Regions from separate parts of the Streptomyces sp. NPDC050548 genome, predicted to be linked through region 3. Evidence: riboswitches for the same ligand, from Rfam matches in the RefSeq annotation. Region 3 holds a riboswitch; each other region holds the start of a gene.
What was found. A riboswitch is a leader RNA that binds a small molecule or an ion and turns the genes downstream of it on or off. The one in region 3 is predicted to bind thiamine pyrophosphate.
Positions count from the first base shown of each region.

Region 1: another riboswitch for thiamine pyrophosphate. It lies ahead of thiO (glycine oxidase ThiO); the one in region 3 lies ahead of ACIBJH_RS14970 (thiamine ABC transporter substrate binding subunit).
Region 2: another riboswitch for thiamine pyrophosphate. It lies ahead of thiC (phosphomethylpyrimidine synthase ThiC); the one in region 3 lies ahead of ACIBJH_RS14970 (thiamine ABC transporter substrate binding subunit).

Region 1 is NZ_JBITGV010000014.1:4,570-10,390, forward strand. It holds gene pknB (Stk1 family PASTA domain-containing Ser/Thr kinase) at 1-25, opposite strand, end outside; gene ACIBJH_RS32490 (thiazole synthase) at 264-1,058, opposite strand; gene thiS (sulfur carrier protein ThiS) at 1,062-1,262, opposite strand; gene thiO (glycine oxidase ThiO) at 1,259-2,413, opposite strand; TPP riboswitch at 2,411-2,522, opposite strand; gene ACIBJH_RS32505 (hypothetical protein) at 2,575-2,925, shown strand; gene ACIBJH_RS32510 (NAD(P)/FAD-dependent oxidoreductase) at 2,958-4,187, shown strand; gene ACIBJH_RS32515 (Rv2175c family DNA-binding protein) at 4,252-4,623, shown strand; gene thiE (thiamine phosphate synthase) at 4,732-5,391, shown strand; gene metF (methylenetetrahydrofolate reductase [NAD(P)H]) at 5,502-5,821, shown strand, end outside.
Region 2 is NZ_JBITGV010000017.1:53,697-59,517, reverse strand. It holds gene ACIBJH_RS36690 (serine hydrolase domain-containing protein) at 1-898, shown strand, start outside; gene thiC (phosphomethylpyrimidine synthase ThiC) at 937-2,775, opposite strand; TPP riboswitch at 2,768-2,957, opposite strand; gene ACIBJH_RS36680 (YibE/F family protein) at 3,029-4,531, shown strand; gene ACIBJH_RS36675 (SsgA family sporulation/cell division regulator) at 4,751-5,188, opposite strand; gene ACIBJH_RS36670 (IclR family transcriptional regulator C-terminal domain-containing protein) at 5,288-5,821, opposite strand, start outside.
Region 3 is NZ_JBITGV010000004.1:379,506-385,326, reverse strand. It holds gene ACIBJH_RS14980 (ABC transporter ATP-binding protein) at 1-966, opposite strand, end outside; gene ACIBJH_RS14975 (ABC transporter permease) at 967-2,568, opposite strand; gene ACIBJH_RS14970 (thiamine ABC transporter substrate binding subunit) at 2,613-3,692, opposite strand; TPP riboswitch at 3,689-3,795, opposite strand; gene rlmN (23S rRNA (adenine(2503)-C(2))-methyltransferase RlmN) at 3,827-4,933, opposite strand; gene ACIBJH_RS14960 (SRPBCC family protein) at 4,997-5,443, opposite strand; gene ACIBJH_RS14955 (phosphatidate cytidylyltransferase) at 5,565-5,821, opposite strand, start outside.

The sequences.
Region 1 (5,821 bases), on a different contig from region 3:
GAGGGTCATGAAGGGTCGTATCCACGCAGGTGAGTGTACGAGCCGAGGCTGACAGCGCCCCCTTTTCGGCCAGTTTCGGGGCGGTACTGCAGCGGACCTGTGACGCATCGCACGCACGGGCGGCGCCGACGACGAGGCGCCTCCACAGGTGAGGTCCCCTTTTCCACGGATCGCACGCACGGGTGGCCGCCGACGGCGAGGAACCCCCACAGGAGGGGTCCACTTTTCAGCCGACCGTAAACGGGCGGTGCGCGGGTGGGAGATCAAAAGGCCGGACGCTCCGGGTCCAGCCGTGCCAGCCCCTCCGCAGGAGAAGACGCCGAGGCGAAGTGCCTACGGGGGATACGCCCCGCCAGCCGGGCCAGCCGCCCCGCCTCCACCGCGCTCCGCATCGCGGACGCCATCAGCACAGGCTCCTGCGCCCGCGTCACCGCCGACGCGAGCATCACCCCCGCGCACCCCAGCTCCATCGCGAACGCCGCGTCGGACGCCGTACCGGCCCCCGCGTCCAGAATCACCGGCACGCGCGCGTGCTCGACGATCAGCTGGAAGTTGTGCGGGTTGCGGATCCCGAGCCCGGAGCCGATCGGCGACCCCAGCGGCATGATCGCCGCGCACCCGACGTCCTCCAGCTTCCGCGCCAGCACGGGATCGTCGTTCGTGTACGGCAGCACCGTGAACCCGTCGTCGACCAGGGTCTCGGCCGCGTCGAGCAGCTCGATGGGATCGGGGAGCAGCGTGCGCTCGTCCGCGATCACCTCAAGTTTGACCAGTGCCGTCCCGAGCGCCTCCCGCGCCAGCCGGGCCGTCAGCACCGCCTCGCCCGCCGTGAAGCAGCCCGCGGTGTTGGGCAGCACCCGGATGCCGAGCCGCTCCAGGACGGACAGCACCGAGCCGTGCACGGAAGCGTTCACGCGCCGCATCGCGACGGTCGTGAGTTCCGTCCCGGAGGCCACCAGCGCGCGCTCCAGGACGTCGAGGCTGGGCGCGCCCCCGGTGCCCATGATCAGCCGGGACGTGAAGGACGTACCACCGAGGACGAAGGGGTCGTCGGCCATGGGTCAGCCTCCTTGGACGGCGGTGAGGACCTCGACGCGGTCTCCCTCGGAGAGGGACGTCGAGGGCCACTCCGCGCGCGGGACGACGGTTTCGTTGAGGGCGGCGGCCACCCCGGAGGGGGAAGGGGCCAGGGTGCTTACGAGGGTGTCGAGAGCCGTGCCGGGCGCGATCACCCGGGGCTCCCCGTTGACGGAGACGTTCATGCGGGCAACTCCGTGAGAGCGAACCGCTTCGGTGTGAACGGCCGTGCCTCGTCCGGGAGTTCACCGGTGGCCAGGGCGTGCGCGAGGGCGTCGCCGGTGACCGGCGTGAGCAGTACGCCGTTGCGGTAGTGCCCGGTGGCCAGCAGCAGCCCAGGGAGTGCGGTCGGGCCGAGCAGCGGCGCGTTGTCGGGGGAGCCGGGGCGCAGTCCGGCCCGGGTCTCGGTGAGCGGCAGTTCGGTGATCCCGGGGACCAACTCGTGGGCGTCGCGCAGCAGTTCGTAGACCCCGCCGGCGGTCACCGTGGTGTCCCAGCCCAGTTCCTCGCTGGTCGCGCCGACGACCAGCTCGCCGTTCTCGCGCGGCACCAGATAGACGTGGCTGCCGCGCACCACGGCCCGCACGGTCCGGCTCAGGAACGGCGCGTACCGCTCCGGCACGGTCAGCCGCAGCACCTGCCCCTTCACGGGCCGTACGGGCGGCAGGACGTCGTCGGGGACCCCGGCCAGCCGCCCGCTGAGGCTGCCGCCCGCGAGGACCACCTGGTCCGCGCCCAGGGCTTCCCCCTCGCGCGTGACGACCCCCGTGGCGCGGTCCTGGCCGCACGTGAGCCGCTCGGCCCATGTCCGGTGGAACACGACCCCGGCACGCTCGCACGCGGCCACCAGCGCCCGCGCCAGGCGCCGCGGGTCGACCTGGTGGTCCCCGTCGACCCGGAGCCCCCCGCGCACGCCCGGCGCGAGCATCGGCTCCAGGCGCCGGCATTCGCGCCCCGACAGCCACTCGGAGTCCAGCCCCGACCGCTGCTGCAGGGCGTGCAGTTCACGGAGGTGGGCGCGGTCGTCGGCGTCCAGGGCGACGGCGAGGGTGCCGCAGCGCCGGTAGCCGAGGTCGAGGCCGGTGAGGTCGGTCAGCTCGGCCGCGAAGTCCGGGTAGCGCTGCGCCGAGGCCAGGTTGAGGGCGAGCAGGGTCTGTTCGCCGTAGTGCAGCTCCGTGACGGCGGCGAGCATTCCGGCGGCCACCTGCGCGGCCCCGCCGCCCGGCTCGGGGTCCACGACGGCCGTCGCGAACCCGCGTTGCGCGGCCCGCCAGGCCGTGACCAGGCCGATGATCCCGCCCCCGACGACGAGGACGTCTGACGTACGTGTAGGCATGGGCGTCCAGCCCCTCCCTTCGCCGGCATGACCCGGATCAGGTTCGTACGGTCGGAGGCCGCCAGCCTCCCTCTCAGCCCGGTGCGTCCGGACTCCCGCGAGTGCTTGTACGTTGGCCACCCTAGCCCGTACCCCATGTCCCAGTAAGGGAGCCTCCGTCCATGGCCCGCTCGCTCGACGGTCTCGTCCTCGCCCCGGTCGCGGACCAGGCACCGGGTCAGGTCGGCACCCGCACCCGGTTCGCGTACCACGAGAAGGACGGCGAGATCTGGGCCGAGTACGCGGGCGGCGACGTCGTCCGCGGGCATCTCGTCGGCACGCGCGCGGGGGACCGACTCGACTTCCGGTACGTGCAGTTGAAGACCGACGGGACGACGTCCTCCGGGCACTGCGTGTCCGAAGTGGTCGAGCTGTCCGACGGCCGGATCCGCCTCGACGAGACCTGGGAGTGGGAGTCACAGCAGGGCAGCGGGACGAGTGTTGTGGAACAGGTCACTGAACGCGCCCCCTGACTGACGATTTGTCAGGTGTCTATGGTGATCGGATGAGCGAGCAGACACCGGGACAGGGCACGGCAGCGGGACGGCGCGTGGTCGTCGTCGGCGCGGGCATGGCCGGGGTGCAGACCGCGGTCGCCCTGCGCGAACAGGGCTTCACCGGCACCGTCACCCTTCTCGGCGCCGAACCCCATCAGCCCTACGACCGGCCCCCGCTGTCCAAGGCCGTCCTGCTCGGCAAGGCCGAGGGCTCCGCCTTCGACGTCGACTTCGAGGCACTCGGCATCGAACTCCGGCTCGGCCGCGAGGTGTCGGGCCTGCGCCCCGGAGACCACGAACTGGACACCGCCGAAGGCCCGGTGCCGTACGACGTCCTGGTCCTCGCCACCGGCGCCGAGCCGATCCGACTTCCTGGCGCCGACGGCATCCCCGGGGTGCATCTGCTGCGCACCCTGGACGACGCCGAGCGGCTGCGCCCCGTGCTCGCGCGGCAGCACGACATCGTGGTCGTCGGCGCGGGCTGGATCGGCGCGGAGTTCGCCACGGCCGCGCGCGAGGCGGGCTGCGCGGTGACCGTCGTGGAAGCCGCCGACCGGCCGCTCGCGGGCGCGCTGCCCGCCGAGGTGGCCGCGCCGATGGCCGCCTGGTACGCGGACGCCGGTGCCGTGCTGCGCACGCACACGCGCGTGGAGCGCGTCGAACCCGGCGAGGTGGTCCTCGACGACGGCACCCGGCTGCCCGCAGGAGCCGTCGTGGTGGGCATCGGCGCCCGCCCCGCCACCGGCTGGCTCGCGGACTCCGGCATCGAGCTGGGCGCCCACCGCGAGGTCGTGGCCGACGACCGGCTGCGCACCTCGGTGCCGGACGTGTACGCGGTCGGCGACTGCGCCTCCTTCCCTTCGGGAAGGTACGGCGAGCGCCTCCTCGTCCACCACTGGGACAACGCCCTCCAGGGCCCGCGCACGGTCGCCGCGAACATCGTCGGCCAGACCCCGGCGGTCTACGACCCGGTGCCGTACTTCTGGTCCGAGCAGTTCGGCCGCTTCGTCCAGTACGTCGGCCACCACGCGTCCGCCGACACGACGCTGTGGCGCGGCGACCCGGCCACCCCGGCCTGGACCGTCTGCTGGCTGCGCGGGGACCGCCTGGTGGCCCTTCTCGCGGTCGGCCGCCCCCGCGACCTGGCCCAGGGCCGCCGCCTGATCGAGTCGGGCACCCCGATGGATCCCGGGCCGCTGGCGGACCCTTCTCTCCCGATGAAGGCGGCTATCGCCTAGTTCGTGACACCGGGTCGGACCGGCCCGGCTTCCGACTGTCAGTCCGGGATGGCACGCTGTTTACGTGACCGAGATTGACGCAAAGATCGATGCTCTCGTCCCCGCCTGGCTCACGCTGCCCGACATCGCAGAGATGCTCGATGTCGAGGTGACACGCGTGCGGCAGCTGGTCAAGGAGGGCCAAGTCATCGCCGTACGGCGTGGCGAGAACCGCGCGCTGCACGTCCCCGCCGCCTTCATCGACGGGGCCGAGCAGAAGGTCGTCAAGGGCCTCACGGGGACCCTGACGCTCCTGCGGGACGACGGCTTCTCCGACGAAGAGATGCTGGAATGGCTCTTCACCCCCGACCCCAGCCTGCCCGGCACCCCCGCGCAGGCCCTGAGCGAGAATCGCGGCACGGAGGTGAAGCGCCGCGCCCAGGCGCTCGCCGTCTGATCCGGACGACCGGCTGATCCGGACGACCGACCGGTGTACGGGCCGCGGCGACGCTCAGTCGCGGCCCGTGCCCGACATCACCGCACAACAACAACGGGGGACACACGTATGCCCGACACCGCCGCAGCCGCCGCCCGCGCGGAACTCGCCGACGCCCGGGTCTACCTCTGCACGGACGCCCGCAGACGCCAGGGCGACCTCGCCGAGTTCCTGGACGCGGTCCTGGCCGGCGGGGTCGACATCGTGCAGCTGCGCGACAAGGGCATGGAGGCCGCCGAGGAGCTGGAGCACCTCCAGGTGTTCGCCGACGCCTGCGCCCGGCACGGCCGACTGCTCGCGGTCAACGACCGCGCGGACGTCGCCCACGCCGCCGGCGCCGACGTACTGCACCTGGGACAGGGTGACCTCCCGGTCCCCGCGGCCCGCGCGATCCTCGGCGACGACATCCTGATCGGCCGCTCCACGCACGCGGAGGCGGAGGCCGCCGCGGCCGCCGTCCAGGAGGGCGTGGACTACTTCTGCACCGGCCCGTGCTGGCCGACCCCCACCAAGCCCGGCCGCCACGCCCCCGGCCTCGACCTGGTCCGGTACACGGCCGCCCTGGGCACCGACCGCCCCTGGTTCGCCATCGGCGGCATCGACCTCGGCAACCTCGACGAGGTGCTCGAAGCGGGCGCCCGCCGGGTCGTCGTCGTACGGGCGATCACGGAGGCCGACGACCCGGGCGCGGCGGCGGCCGAGTTCGCGAAGCGGCTGCGGCAGACCTGAGAGCGGTCGGGGTGTCGCGCTGTTGTCCGGTGGGTGGACAACAGGGCGACAAATCAGGCAAATTTCCGGTTCCGGTTGGGTGTCCGCCGTCCCCTGACTAACCTGCGGGTATGGCCTTCGGAATCGCATCGACCAGGACCGATCGCGCACGGACGGTGCGCGACATGCTCGCGACCGGTAAGAACACGTACTCGTTCGAGTTCTCCGCGCCGAAGACCCCCAAGGGCGAGCGAAGCCTGTGGAGTGCGCTGCGGAGGGTCGAGGCGGTCGCCCCCGACTTCGTCTCCGTGACCTACGGCGCCGGCGGTTCGACCCGCGCGGGCACCGTCAGGGAGACCGAGCAGATCGTCGCCGACACCACGCTCACCCCGGTCGCCCACCTCACCGCGGTCGACCACTCCGTCGCCGAACTGCGCAACATCATCGGCCA
Region 2 (5,821 bases), on a different contig from region 3:
GTCACTCGACGACACCGTCGAACACTGGCTGCCGGGAGTCGTCACGGGCAACGGCAACGACGGCACCCGCATCACCGTCCGCGACCTGCTCCGCCAGACCAGCGGCCTCTACGACTACGTCGACGACCCGGAGATCCAGGACCGCCTGTTCAACCACTTCGACGAGGTCCGCTACGACACCACCCCGGCGGCCGACATGGTCGCGGTCGCGATGAAGCACCACCCGCTCTTCGTCCCGCAGCCCGGGCAGCCCGGCGGGGCCACCCGATGGGCGTACTCCAACACCAACTACCTGCTGGCCGGGATGATCGCCGAGAAGGCCGGTGGCGCGAGCTGGCAGGACCTGGTCACCCACCGGATCATCGCGAAGCTCGGACTGCGCAACACCTCCATCCCCGGGCTCGACCCGTTCCTGCCCGACCCGCACGTGAACGCATACCTGACGACCGCCGACGGCAAGCGTCTCGACGTCACCGATCACAGCCTCCAGCACACCGCGGACTCCGGTGTGGTGAGCACCACGGCCGACCTGAACACCTTCTTCCGCGCGCTGGCCGACGGCCGGCTGCTACCCGCCGCGCAGTGGCGCGAGATGCGGCAGACCGTGCGGCGGACCGACGACCCGGAGGACGTGGCCGAGATGCCCGAGGGCACCTACGGCCTCGGCCTGCGCAAAATCCCGCTCTCCTGCGGCGGTTTCTACTACACCCACGAGGGCGACGGAGTCGGCGTCAACACCCGCCCCGCGGTGAGCGCCGACGGCCGACGCGCGGTGACCGTCTCCATCACGACCACCACCGCACCCCCGGACCTCACCGCCCTCAACCGCGCGACAGGCACCCTGGTCGACCACGCCCTGTGCGACAACACATCGACCAAGGGCTCGCCGAAGAGCTAGACACCGTGCTGGACCGTGTCCGACCCGGCCGGTCGTCGTCAGTCGGCGATCGGCAGATACACCCGGTTGCCCGCCGCCGCGAACTCCTTCGACTTCCGCGCCATACCCTCCTCGACCTCCGCCTGGGTGCCGCCGTGTTCACGGCGGATGTCCTGGGAGATCTTCATCGAGCAGAACTTCGGCCCGCACATCGAGCAGAAGTGAGCCGTCTTGGCCGGCTCCGCGGGGAGTGTCTCGTCGTGGAACTCCCGTGCGGTGACCGGGTCGAGGGCCAGGTTGAACTGGTCCTCCCAGCGGAACTCGAAGCGGGCGTCGGACAGCGCGTCGTCCCACTCCTGTGCACCTGGGTGCCCCTTGGCGAGGTCGGCTGCGTGGGCGGCGATCTTGTAGGTGATGACGCCGGTCTTGACGTCGTCACGATTGGGCAGGCCCAAGTGCTCCTTGGGCGTGACATAGCAGAGCATGGCCGTGCCCCACCAGGCGATCATCGCGGCACCGATGCCGGAAGTGATGTGGTCGTACGCAGGCGCGACGTCCGTCGTCAGCGGGCCGAGCGTATAGAACGGAGCTTCATCACAGATCTCCTGCTGAAGGTCGATGTTCTCCTTGATCTTGTGCATCGGGACATGCCCCGGGCCCTCGATCATGGTCTGTACGTTGAAACGCTTCGCGATCGTGTTGAGTTCCCCGAGCGTCCTCAACTCGGCGAACTGCGCCTCGTCGTTGGCGTCCGCGATCGACCCGGGCCGAAGGCCGTCGCCCAGCGAGTACGTGACGTCGTAGGCGGCGAGGATCTCGCACAGCTCCTCGAAGTTCTCGTAGAGGAACGATTCCTTGTGGTGGGCCAGGCACCAGGCCGCCATGATCGAGCCGCCGCGCGAGACGATGCCGGTCTTGCGGTTCGCCGTGAGCGGTACGAACGGCAGCCGTACGCCCGCGTGAACGGTCATGTAGTCCACGCCCTGTTCGGCCTGTTCGAGGACCGTGTCCTTGTAGATCTCCCAGGTCAGCTCCTCGGCGCGGCCGTCGACCTTTTCGAGCGCCTGGTAGAGCGGCACCGTGCCGATGGGGACGGGGGAGTTGCGCAGCACCCACTCGCGGGTGGTGTGGATGTTGCGGCCGGTGGACAGGTCCATGACCGTGTCGGCGCCCCAGCGGGTCGCCCAGGTCATCTTCTCGACCTCCTCCTCGATGGAGGAAGTGACCGCGGAATTTCCGATGTTGGCGTTGACCTTCACCAGGAACCGCTTGCCGATGATCATCGGCTCGATCTCGGGGTGGTTGACGTTGGCCGGCAGCACCGCCCGCCCGGCCGCGATCTCCTCCCGGACCACCACGGGCGACACCTTCTCCCGTACGGCCACGAACTCCATCTCGGGCGTGATCTCGCCCCGTCGCGCGTAGGCGAGTTGAGTCACCGCCGTGCCCTCGCGTCCTCGGCGTGGCTGCCGCGGGCGGCCTGGGAACACCGCGTCGAGGTTGCGCAGTCCACCGCGCGGTGAGGTGTGCTTGATTCCGTCGTCCTCGGGACGGAGGGGACGGCCCGCGTACTCCTCGGTGTCGCCCCGGGCGATGATCCAGTTCTCCCGCAGCGGCGCCAGCCCCCTGCGGACGTCGGTGTCGACGAGCGGATCGGTGTACGGGCCGGAGGTGTCGTACAGCGTCACGGACTGTCCGTTGGTGAGGTGCACCTGACGGACCGGCACCCGCAGATCGGGCCGCGAGCCCTCGACGTACCCCTTGTGCCAGCCGGCGGACTTCCCGGCCGCAGGGGACTCCTCGGCCCCCGTCGGCTGCTCGGCCCGCGCGAACTCCTCGCCCGGAATGGGCTGTTCGTCCTGGCTGAAGGCAGACGTGTGTGCGTCCTTGTTGGTCATGAGACCTACTCCCTACGCCGGCATTACCCGGTAACAGGTTCGGCGGTCGACGCAGCGGCTTCCGTCAGCCGATGTTTCATGTGAAACATCACTCGATACAGGTGACGTTTCCCGTGAAACATCGCAGAGACGGAGGTCAGCGCCCTCTCAGCCCGGTGCTCCGAGCTCCCGCGTGTGCAAAGGTGGCTCCACGCTAGCGTCATATGTGGCGCGGTGAACAGTGGGCCTCCGGCGTTCTTGCGATGATCGGGCGGTGACCACGACGCAGCAGCCCCCGTACCCGCCGACCGGGCCGCCGCATGGCCATGACCACGGCCACGGTTCCGATGGCGACCACGGTTCCGGGTCCGGGGACGACCACAGCTCCGGTGGGGACGGCGGGCACGGTTCCGGCGCGGGAGGTGGGCACGGCCACTCGCACAGCCACGGTCCCGCCGCCCCCGTCTCCCGACACCTCCGGAAGGTCATCGCGGCGATCCTGATCCCGTTCACGGTGGCGGTGGTGGTCGGCATGGTGGTGCTGTGGCCGGGCGGCGCCCCGTCCCACAAGCGCACCGGCGTCGGCTTCGACCGGCAGACGCAGCAGGCGACGGTCACCAAGGTCGTCAGCGTGAGCTGCGCCTCCGTGAACGCCTCGGGCGGGGGCGCGACGGGCGACACCTCCACGGCCGAGGGCTCCTCGGCGCAGCAGGAGGCGGGCGGCACCTGCAAGAAGGCCACGGTCACGGTCAGCACGGGCAAGGACAAGGGCCGTACGTTCACGGAGATCGTGCAGCCCGACCAGTCGCGGCAGTTGCACGAGGGCGAGAAGGTCGTGGTCGCCTACGAGCCCTCCGCGCCCCGGGATCTGCAGTACTCGGTCACCGACGTGAACCGTAAGTTCCCGATGGCGCTGCTCGCCGGGATCTTCGCCCTGGCCGTCGTGGTGGTGGGCAGGCTGCGTGGCGTCATGGCACTGGTCGCGCTGGCCATCAGCTTCATGATCCTCAACTTCTTCATCCTGCCCGCGATCCTGCACGGCTCGAACCCGCTGATCGTGGCGGTGGTCGGATCGAGTGCCATCATGCTGATCGCCCTCTACATGTGCCACGGGCTGTCGGCCCGTACGTCCGTGGCGGTGCTCGGCACGCTGATGTCGCTGGTGCTGATCGGCGTCCTGGGTTCGGGGTTCATCGACTGGGCCGCGCTGACCGGCAACACGGACGACAACACGGGCCTGATCCACGGGCTGTACCCGTCGATCGACATGAGTGGTCTGCTGCTCGCCGGCGTCATCATCGGTTCGCTCGGTGTGCTCGACGATGTGACGGTCACGCAGACGTCGGCGGTCTGGGAGCTGCACGAGGCCAACCCGGCGATGGGCTGGCGCGGGCTGTACCGCGCCGGTATCCGGATCGGCCGCGACCACATCGCGTCCGTCGTCAACACGCTCGTCCTCGCCTACGCGGGCGCCGCCCTGCCGCTGCTGCTGCTCTTCTCCATCGCGCAGAGCAGCGTGGGGTCGGTCGCCAACAGCGAGTTGGTCGCCGAGGAGATCGTGCGCACGCTGGTGGGCTCGATCGGCCTGGTCGCTTCGGTGCCGGTCACCACGGCGCTCGCGGCCCTGGTGGTCTCGGCGGACCGGTCCGGCAGCGACCCGGTTCCGGCGGGGGTTGCCGGGGCGGCCACAGCAGCGCCCGGCGCCGGGATCGCGACGGCGCCGGCCGGCAAGCCCACGCCGGCCCGCGGCGGGAAGGGCCGACGCCGCAAGCACTGAGGACGGCGGGAACCGCCGTGCAGGGCCCCGGAGAAGCGTTCCTGCAACCTTCAGGCCCGGCCGGGACTCCTCCGGCCTCCCCGGGCTCCTATCGGGCTCCTGGCCGCTTCCGAGCCCTCTCGACCCCGGCGGTCTTTCAGGGCTCCGCAGATGCCGCCTGCGATTTCGGGCCTGTTGGCGAAGCGTTACGCCAACTCCCCCCGCCACCATGGCAACGCTTCAACCGGTGCTCTGCTCCTCCGCCAGGATGCGGTCCAGTGCCTCGTCGAGGTGGGCGTCGAAATCCGCCAGCGCGCCTTCCTGACCGAGCGGAACCAGCCGGTCGGTGCGGTCCAGGAACGCCACGAGCGGGGCCGCGCCGGTGCGGAACAGCGCCTGGTCGCCGCCCACCTGAAGCCTGATCAGCACTTCGCCCAGCGTCTCGGGATCGACCGGCTCGATCCGGACATCACCGTCCCCGGACGCCCGGCCCACCCCATCGATCAGCAGCTCCCGGCCGAAAGCCCAGGTCACCGGGGCATCCCCCGGCAAATGGAAGGTCAGCCGTACGGCGTACGGATCGCATGTCTCGTAGCCCAGTTCGACCGGGATACGGAAGGAGAGCTCCTCGGAGACGAGGAAGCTCATCATGACCTCTGCCTGTACGGACTCGCGCATCGCCTATCCCGTCAATTGCCGCCGACTGGCTGGGAATGATCCCCGTGACACTGAAGGAATATTGCTGAACGTACACAACAGATCACAAGGAGTAATTTTTCAGATACTGATAGAGAGCGCGAGCGACCCCAGCAGCCTGCCGACCTCGGTCTGCAACTCCCGGGCAGCGGCCGCCAGACGGTCGGCCTGATGCGAAGGGAGAGAAATGGCCATCGTGGCGGCCGTACTGCCGAGCGTGATCGGAATCGCCGCGCAGACGGTCCCCAGCGCGTACTCCTGACGCTCCACCACCAGCTCCATCCGCCGCATCCGCTCCAGGCGCCGCAGCAGGGCGTGACCGTCCCGCACGGTGTACGGCGTGAGTGACTGCGCGGGGTAGCGGTCGAGGTGGTCGCGCCGGGCGCCCTCGTCCAACTGCGCCAGCAGACACTGGCCGATGGCGTGCGCGTGCCCCGTCTCACGGAAGTCGGCCCACTCCTCGACCGCCGGGTTGCCGGGGCTGTCGGAGACGCACATGACCTCGATCTCACCGTCGCGGTACATCGCGTAGTAGACCGGCACACCGATCGCATCCCGCCAGGCCGCAAGCGCGTCCACGAGCGTGCTGCGACGTTTCTCCTGCGCCCCGCTGGT
Region 3 (5,821 bases):
ACACGCCGCCTCAAGCCGCGGCGCGCCCTCCGGCTGCAGTTGTACGGCGACATGGGTGCCCCGGAAGGTGCGGGCGGCGACCGTGCAGCGCAGGCCCTCCTCGACGGGCAACAGGCGTACGCCCGCGGGGCGTACGAGGAGCGTGCGGGCGCCCTGGGGAGCGTTCTCGGGGACCGGCACCTTGCCCCAGGGGGTGTCGGCGGCCTCTCCGGCGACCGTGGCCCCCACCACGTTGTCGAAGCCGAGGAAGCGGGCCACGAACTCGTCGGCGGGGCGCTGCCAGACCTCAAGTGGCGTACCGGACTGGGCGATCCGCCCGTCCCGCATCACCACGACCCGGTCGGCCAGCGCGAACGCCTCGCCCTGGTCGTGCGTGACCGCGAGCACGGTCGTGCCCAACGCCCCGAACAGTTCCCGGAGTTCGACGACCAGCCGCTCCCGCAGTGACCGGTCGAGCTGGCCGAGCGGTTCGTCGAGCATGAGGAGCCGAGGGCGGGGCGCGAGGGCGCGGGCCAGCGCCACGCGTTGCTGCTCACCGCCGGACAGCCCCGCGACGGCACGGTGGGCCGCACCCGGGAGTCCGACGAGGTCGAGCAACTCGCCGACCCGGGCGTCCTGTTGTCCCTTCGACGTCCCGTGCATCCGCAGTCCGAAGGCCACGTTGCCGGCCACGTCCCGCTGCGGGAACAGCTGATGGTCCTGGAACATCAGACCCACCCCCCGCTTGTGCGCGGGCACCCCGGCCTGGTCACGTCCGTCGAGCAACACCCGCCCGGAGTCCAGGGGTTGCAGCCCGGCCACCACTCGCAGCAGCGTCGACTTGCCGCTGCCGCTGGGCCCGAGCACACACACGATCTCGTGCTCGGCGACCCCGAGATCGACGGCGTCCAGCACCGGGCGCCCGCCGAACCGTACGGTCGCGCCCGCAAGACTGAGCAGCATGTTCGGCGAAGTCTTCGGCGGCATCTAGAACTCCCCGGTCCGGTCGGTGCGCAGCCGCTCAAGGACCAGCAGGGCCGCCGCGCACACCACCATCAGAATCGTCGAAAGGGCCATCGCCTGGCCGTAGTTGAGATCACCGGGCCGGGACAGCAGCCGCGCCACCGCGACCGGCAGCGTCGGGTTGTCGGGCCGCGCGATGAACACCGTCGCCCCGAACTCCCCCAGCGACACCGCGAACGCGAACCCGGCGGCGATCAGCAACGCCCGCCGCACCAGCGGCAGATCGACCTCCCGCCACACCCGCCAGGGCGAGGCCCCGAGCACGGCCGCCGCCTCCCGCAGCCGCCCGTCCACCGCCCGCAGCACGGGCAGCATGGTCCGTACGACGAAGGGGACGCCGACCAACGCCTGCGCGAGCGGCACCAGGATCCATGAACTCCGCAGATCCAGCGGGGGTTTGTCGAGCGAGATCAGAAACCCGAAGCCGACCGTCACCGCCGACACCCCGAGCGGCAGCATCAGCAGCGCGTCGAAGCCTCGCACCAACCTGCCCGCGTCGCGCCGGGTCAGCGCCGCGGCGGCGAGCCCGCCGATCACCACGGCAATGGCGGTGGCGGCGACGGCGTACTCCAGCGAGTTGCCGATCGCGGCGATCGGCGGGACCAGGAAGGTGCCGCCGTCGTCGTGGGTCAGCGCCCGGTAGTAGCCGAAGTCCGGTGAGTCCAGCGACCGTTGGACCAGCACGGCGAGCGGCAGGACGAGCAGCAGCAGGACGGAGACGAGCACTCCGGCGAGCAGGGACCACTGCCCGGCTCCGCGCGGGCGGCGGGCGGTCACCGAGGGGTCGACCAGCCGTAGGGCCGTCTCCCGTCGTCGTACGGTCCAGGCGTGGACGGCGAGGATCGTGCCCACCGCGACGAACTGGACGATCGTCAGCACGGCCGCCGTGGAGAGGTCGAAGATCTCGGAGGTCTGGCGGTAGATCTCCACTTCGAGGGTCGAGAAGGCCGGGCCGCCGAGGATCTGCACCACGCCGAAGGACGTGAAGGTGAAGAGGAAGACCATCAGCGCGGCGGCGGCCACGGCGGGCGCGAGCGCGGGCAGCGTCACCTTCCGCCAGGCTCGCAGCCGGGAGGCGCCGAGCATCCGCGCGGCCTCCTCCTGACGCGGGTCGAGCTGGGCCCACAGGCCGCCCACCGTCCGTACGACGACCGCGTAGTTGAAGAAGACGTGCGCGAGCAGGATGGCCCACACGGTGGTGTCCAGCCGTACGCCCCACAGGTCGTCGAGGAGTCCGCCCCGGCCGACGAGCGCGAGGAAGGCCGTACCGACGACGACCGTGGGCAGCACGAAGGGGACCGTCACGACGGCCCGCAGCACATGTCTGCCGGGGAAGTCGAAGCGCGCGAAGACATACGCGCCGGGGAGCGCGATCAGCAGCGTGAGCGCGGTGGAGGCGAGCGCCTGCCAGGTGGTGAACCACAGGACGTGCCGCATGTCGGACTGGGCCAGCACGTCCCCGATCCGGCCCAACTGCCAGGCGCCGTCCACCTTGAGGCCCCGCCCGACGATCGCGACGACGGGGTAGGCGAAGAACACCGCGAAGAACGCGACGGGCAGAGCCATGAGGCCGAGCCGCGTCACGTTCCCCTTCCGGGTCCTGCGGGGGGCTACTTCAGTACGAGCGAGGTCCACGACTTGACCCACTGGTCCCGGTCGGCGGCGATCTTCGCGGGGGCCATGGTCTCGGGGTCCTCGGCCTGCGGACCGTACTTCGTGAACTCGGCCGGCACGGTCGCCCCCTCGACCACCGGGTAGACGAACATGTTGAGCGGCATGTCCTGCTGGAACTCCTTGGTCAGCAGGAAGTCGATGAAGGCCTTGCCGCCCTTGGTGTTCTTGGCGTTGCTGAGCAGTCCCGCGTACTCGGTCTGCCGGAAGCAGGTGCCGTACGACACCCCGGTCGGCGCGGTGGTCGGCTTCGGGTCGCCGTATATGACCTCGGCGGGCGGCGAGGAGGCGTACGAGACGACGAGGGGCCGGTCGCCGCCCGCCTTCTTGCCACCGGCGGAACCGGAGAACTCCTGGTCGTAGGCCTGCTCCCAGCCGTCGACGACCTTCACGCCGTTGGCCTTGAGCTGCTTCCAGTAGCCCTGCCAACCTCCATCCCCGTACTGCGCGGCGCTGCCGAGCAGGAAGCCGAGGCCGGGTGAGGAGGTGGCCGCGTTCTCGGTGACGAGGAGGTTCTTGTACTCGGGCTTGACCAGGTCCGCGAAGGTGGCCGGCGGGGTCAGCCTGTGCTTGGTGAAGTACGCCTTGTCGTAGTTGACGCAGATGTCGCCGGTGTCGATGGGCGTGACCCGGTGCTTGGTCTCGTCGACGCGGTACGCGGGCTTGACGGTGGCGGAGCCCTTCGCGTCGTAGGACTGGAAGAGGCCGTTGTCGAGAGCGCGGGAGAGCAGGGTGTTGTCGACTCCGAAGAAGACGTCGCCCTGGGGGTTGTCCTTGGTCAGGATCGCCTTGTTGACGGCCTGCCCGGCGTCGCCGTCCTTGAGGACCTTGACGGTGTACCCGGACTGGCTCTCGAAGTCTTTCAGCACGCTCTTCGAGACGGCCCACGAGTCGTGGCTGACGAGGGTGACGGTCTTGTCGGATCCGGAGCCGCCGCTCCCGTCCGACCCCGACCCGCACGCGGAGAGCGTGACCAGGCCGAGGCCCACGAGGACAGCACAGTACTTCTTGGTGTTCACGGTGATGACCGAACTTCCTACCCAGAATGACCTGGGCGAGGTTCAGAGGGTCTGCGGCCCGATTGCCGCACTCTCAGCGCTGCGCGCTCCCCTGTCGGATATGAAGGTGTACGTACAGGTGGTACGGGTGAAGGTTACCTCTCGGTGGCCGCCAGCTGACCGCACGCTCCGTCGATCTCCTGGCCACGGGTGTCCCGGACGGTGACCGGCACCCCATGGGCCGCGATGGCCTCGACGAACGCCTTCTCGTCCTCGGGGCGGGAGGCCGTCCACTTCGAGCCCGGCGTCGGGTTGAGCGGGATCAGGTTGACGTGCACGGGCTTGCCCTTGAGGAGGCGGCCGAGCCGATCGCCGCGCCACGCCTGGTCGTTGATGTCACGGATCAGCGCGTACTCGATGGACAGCCGGCGTCCCGACTTCGCCGCGTACTCCCAGCCGGCGTCGAGGACCTCGCGCACCTTCCACCGGGTGTTCACGGGGACCAGGGTGTCGCGCAGCTCGTCGTCGGGCGCGTGCAGCGAGATCGCGAGCCGGCACTTGAAGCCCTCGTCCGCGAAGCGGTGGATCGCCGGGACGAGTCCGACCGTCGAGACGGTGATCCCGCGCTGCGAGAGCCCGAGGCCGTCCGGCTCGGGGTCGGTGAGGGCGCGGATGGACTGGACGACCCTCCTGTAGTTGGCGAGGGGCTCGCCCATGCCCATGAAGACGATGTTGGAGAGGCGGGCGGGACCGCCGGGAATCTCGCCGTCGCGCAGCGCGCGCATCCCGTCCACGATCTGGTGCACGATCTCACCGGTCGACAGATTGCGATCGAGGCCGGCCTGTCCGGTGGCGCAGAACGGGCAGTTCATGCCACACCCCGCCTGCGAGCTGATGCACATGGTGACCCGGTCCGGGTACCGCATCAGCACGGACTCGACGAGCGTCCCGTCGAACAGCCGCCACAGCGTCTTGCGGGTGGTCTCCTGGTCGGTCGACAGATGCCGTACGACCGTCATCAGCTCAGGGAGCAGCGCTTCCTGCAGCTTGGCGCGCGAACCGGCGGGGATGTCGGTCCACTCCGCCGGGTCGTGCGCGAGGCGTGCGAAGTAGTGCTGCGAGAGCTGCTTGGCGCGAAAGGGCTTCTCCCCGATCGCGGCGACGGCTTCCTTGCGCTCGGCGGGCGTGAGATCGGCAAGGTGCCGCGGCGGCTTCTGGGCTCCGCGGGGGGCGACGAATGTGAGTTCTCCGGGCTTAGGCATGGCTGTACCAGTGTCGCAGATCGTTTGACGTGATCCGTTTACGGTGATCCGCTTCACCCGGTCTCAGCCGATGTGCTCCAGGTGCTCCTTCAGGAGCTTCTCGTTGTGGGGCATCTCGCGTCGGACCTGGGGGCGGACGACGAGGGGCAGCAGGACCTTGCCGATGCCGTGTCCCTCGAAGTCGAGGTCCATCGTCACCCGGGTACGGCGGCCGTCGTCGACGGGTGAGATCTCGCCGCGGAAGGTGCCCCTGATGGGGCCGTCGATCCCGCGCACGGTCCAGGAGTGCGGCGGCTGGAACTCGGTGCACTCCATGGTCATCGCCATGTCGCGGCGACCCACGTGCCGGGTGACGCGGACCCGGGAACCGAGGCCGAAAGGTCGGTCGTCGAGCTGCTGCGCGGACACCGCGCTCTCCTGCCACTCGCGGAGGTGGGAGGGGTCGATGACGTACTCCCAGGCGTCCTCGGGACGGCAGTCCACGTCGAACTCTTCATGGAAGGCGGACATGACGCCCTCCTTCGTTCAGGGCGGTCCCCCTTTTGTGAGGGCTTACACCGAAATCGTACGACCGGGCGCCCCCGTCCTGTACAGGTCGGGGGCGCCCGGAATGCCGTAGGACCGGACGACCTCAGGCCGAACCCACGAACAGCACGAACAGCAGCCACACCACCGGCGCCGTCGGCAGCAAGGAGTCCAGGCGGTCCATGATGCCGCCGTGGCCCGGCAGCAGGGTGCCCATGTCCTTGATGCCGAGGTCCCGCTTGATCATGGACTCGCCGAGGTCGCCCAGCGTGGCGCTGGCCGCGACCGCGAGGCCCAGCAGCAGCCCCTGCCACCAGCTGCCGTCGTCGATCAGGAACTGCATGCACAGCGCGCCCGCCACCA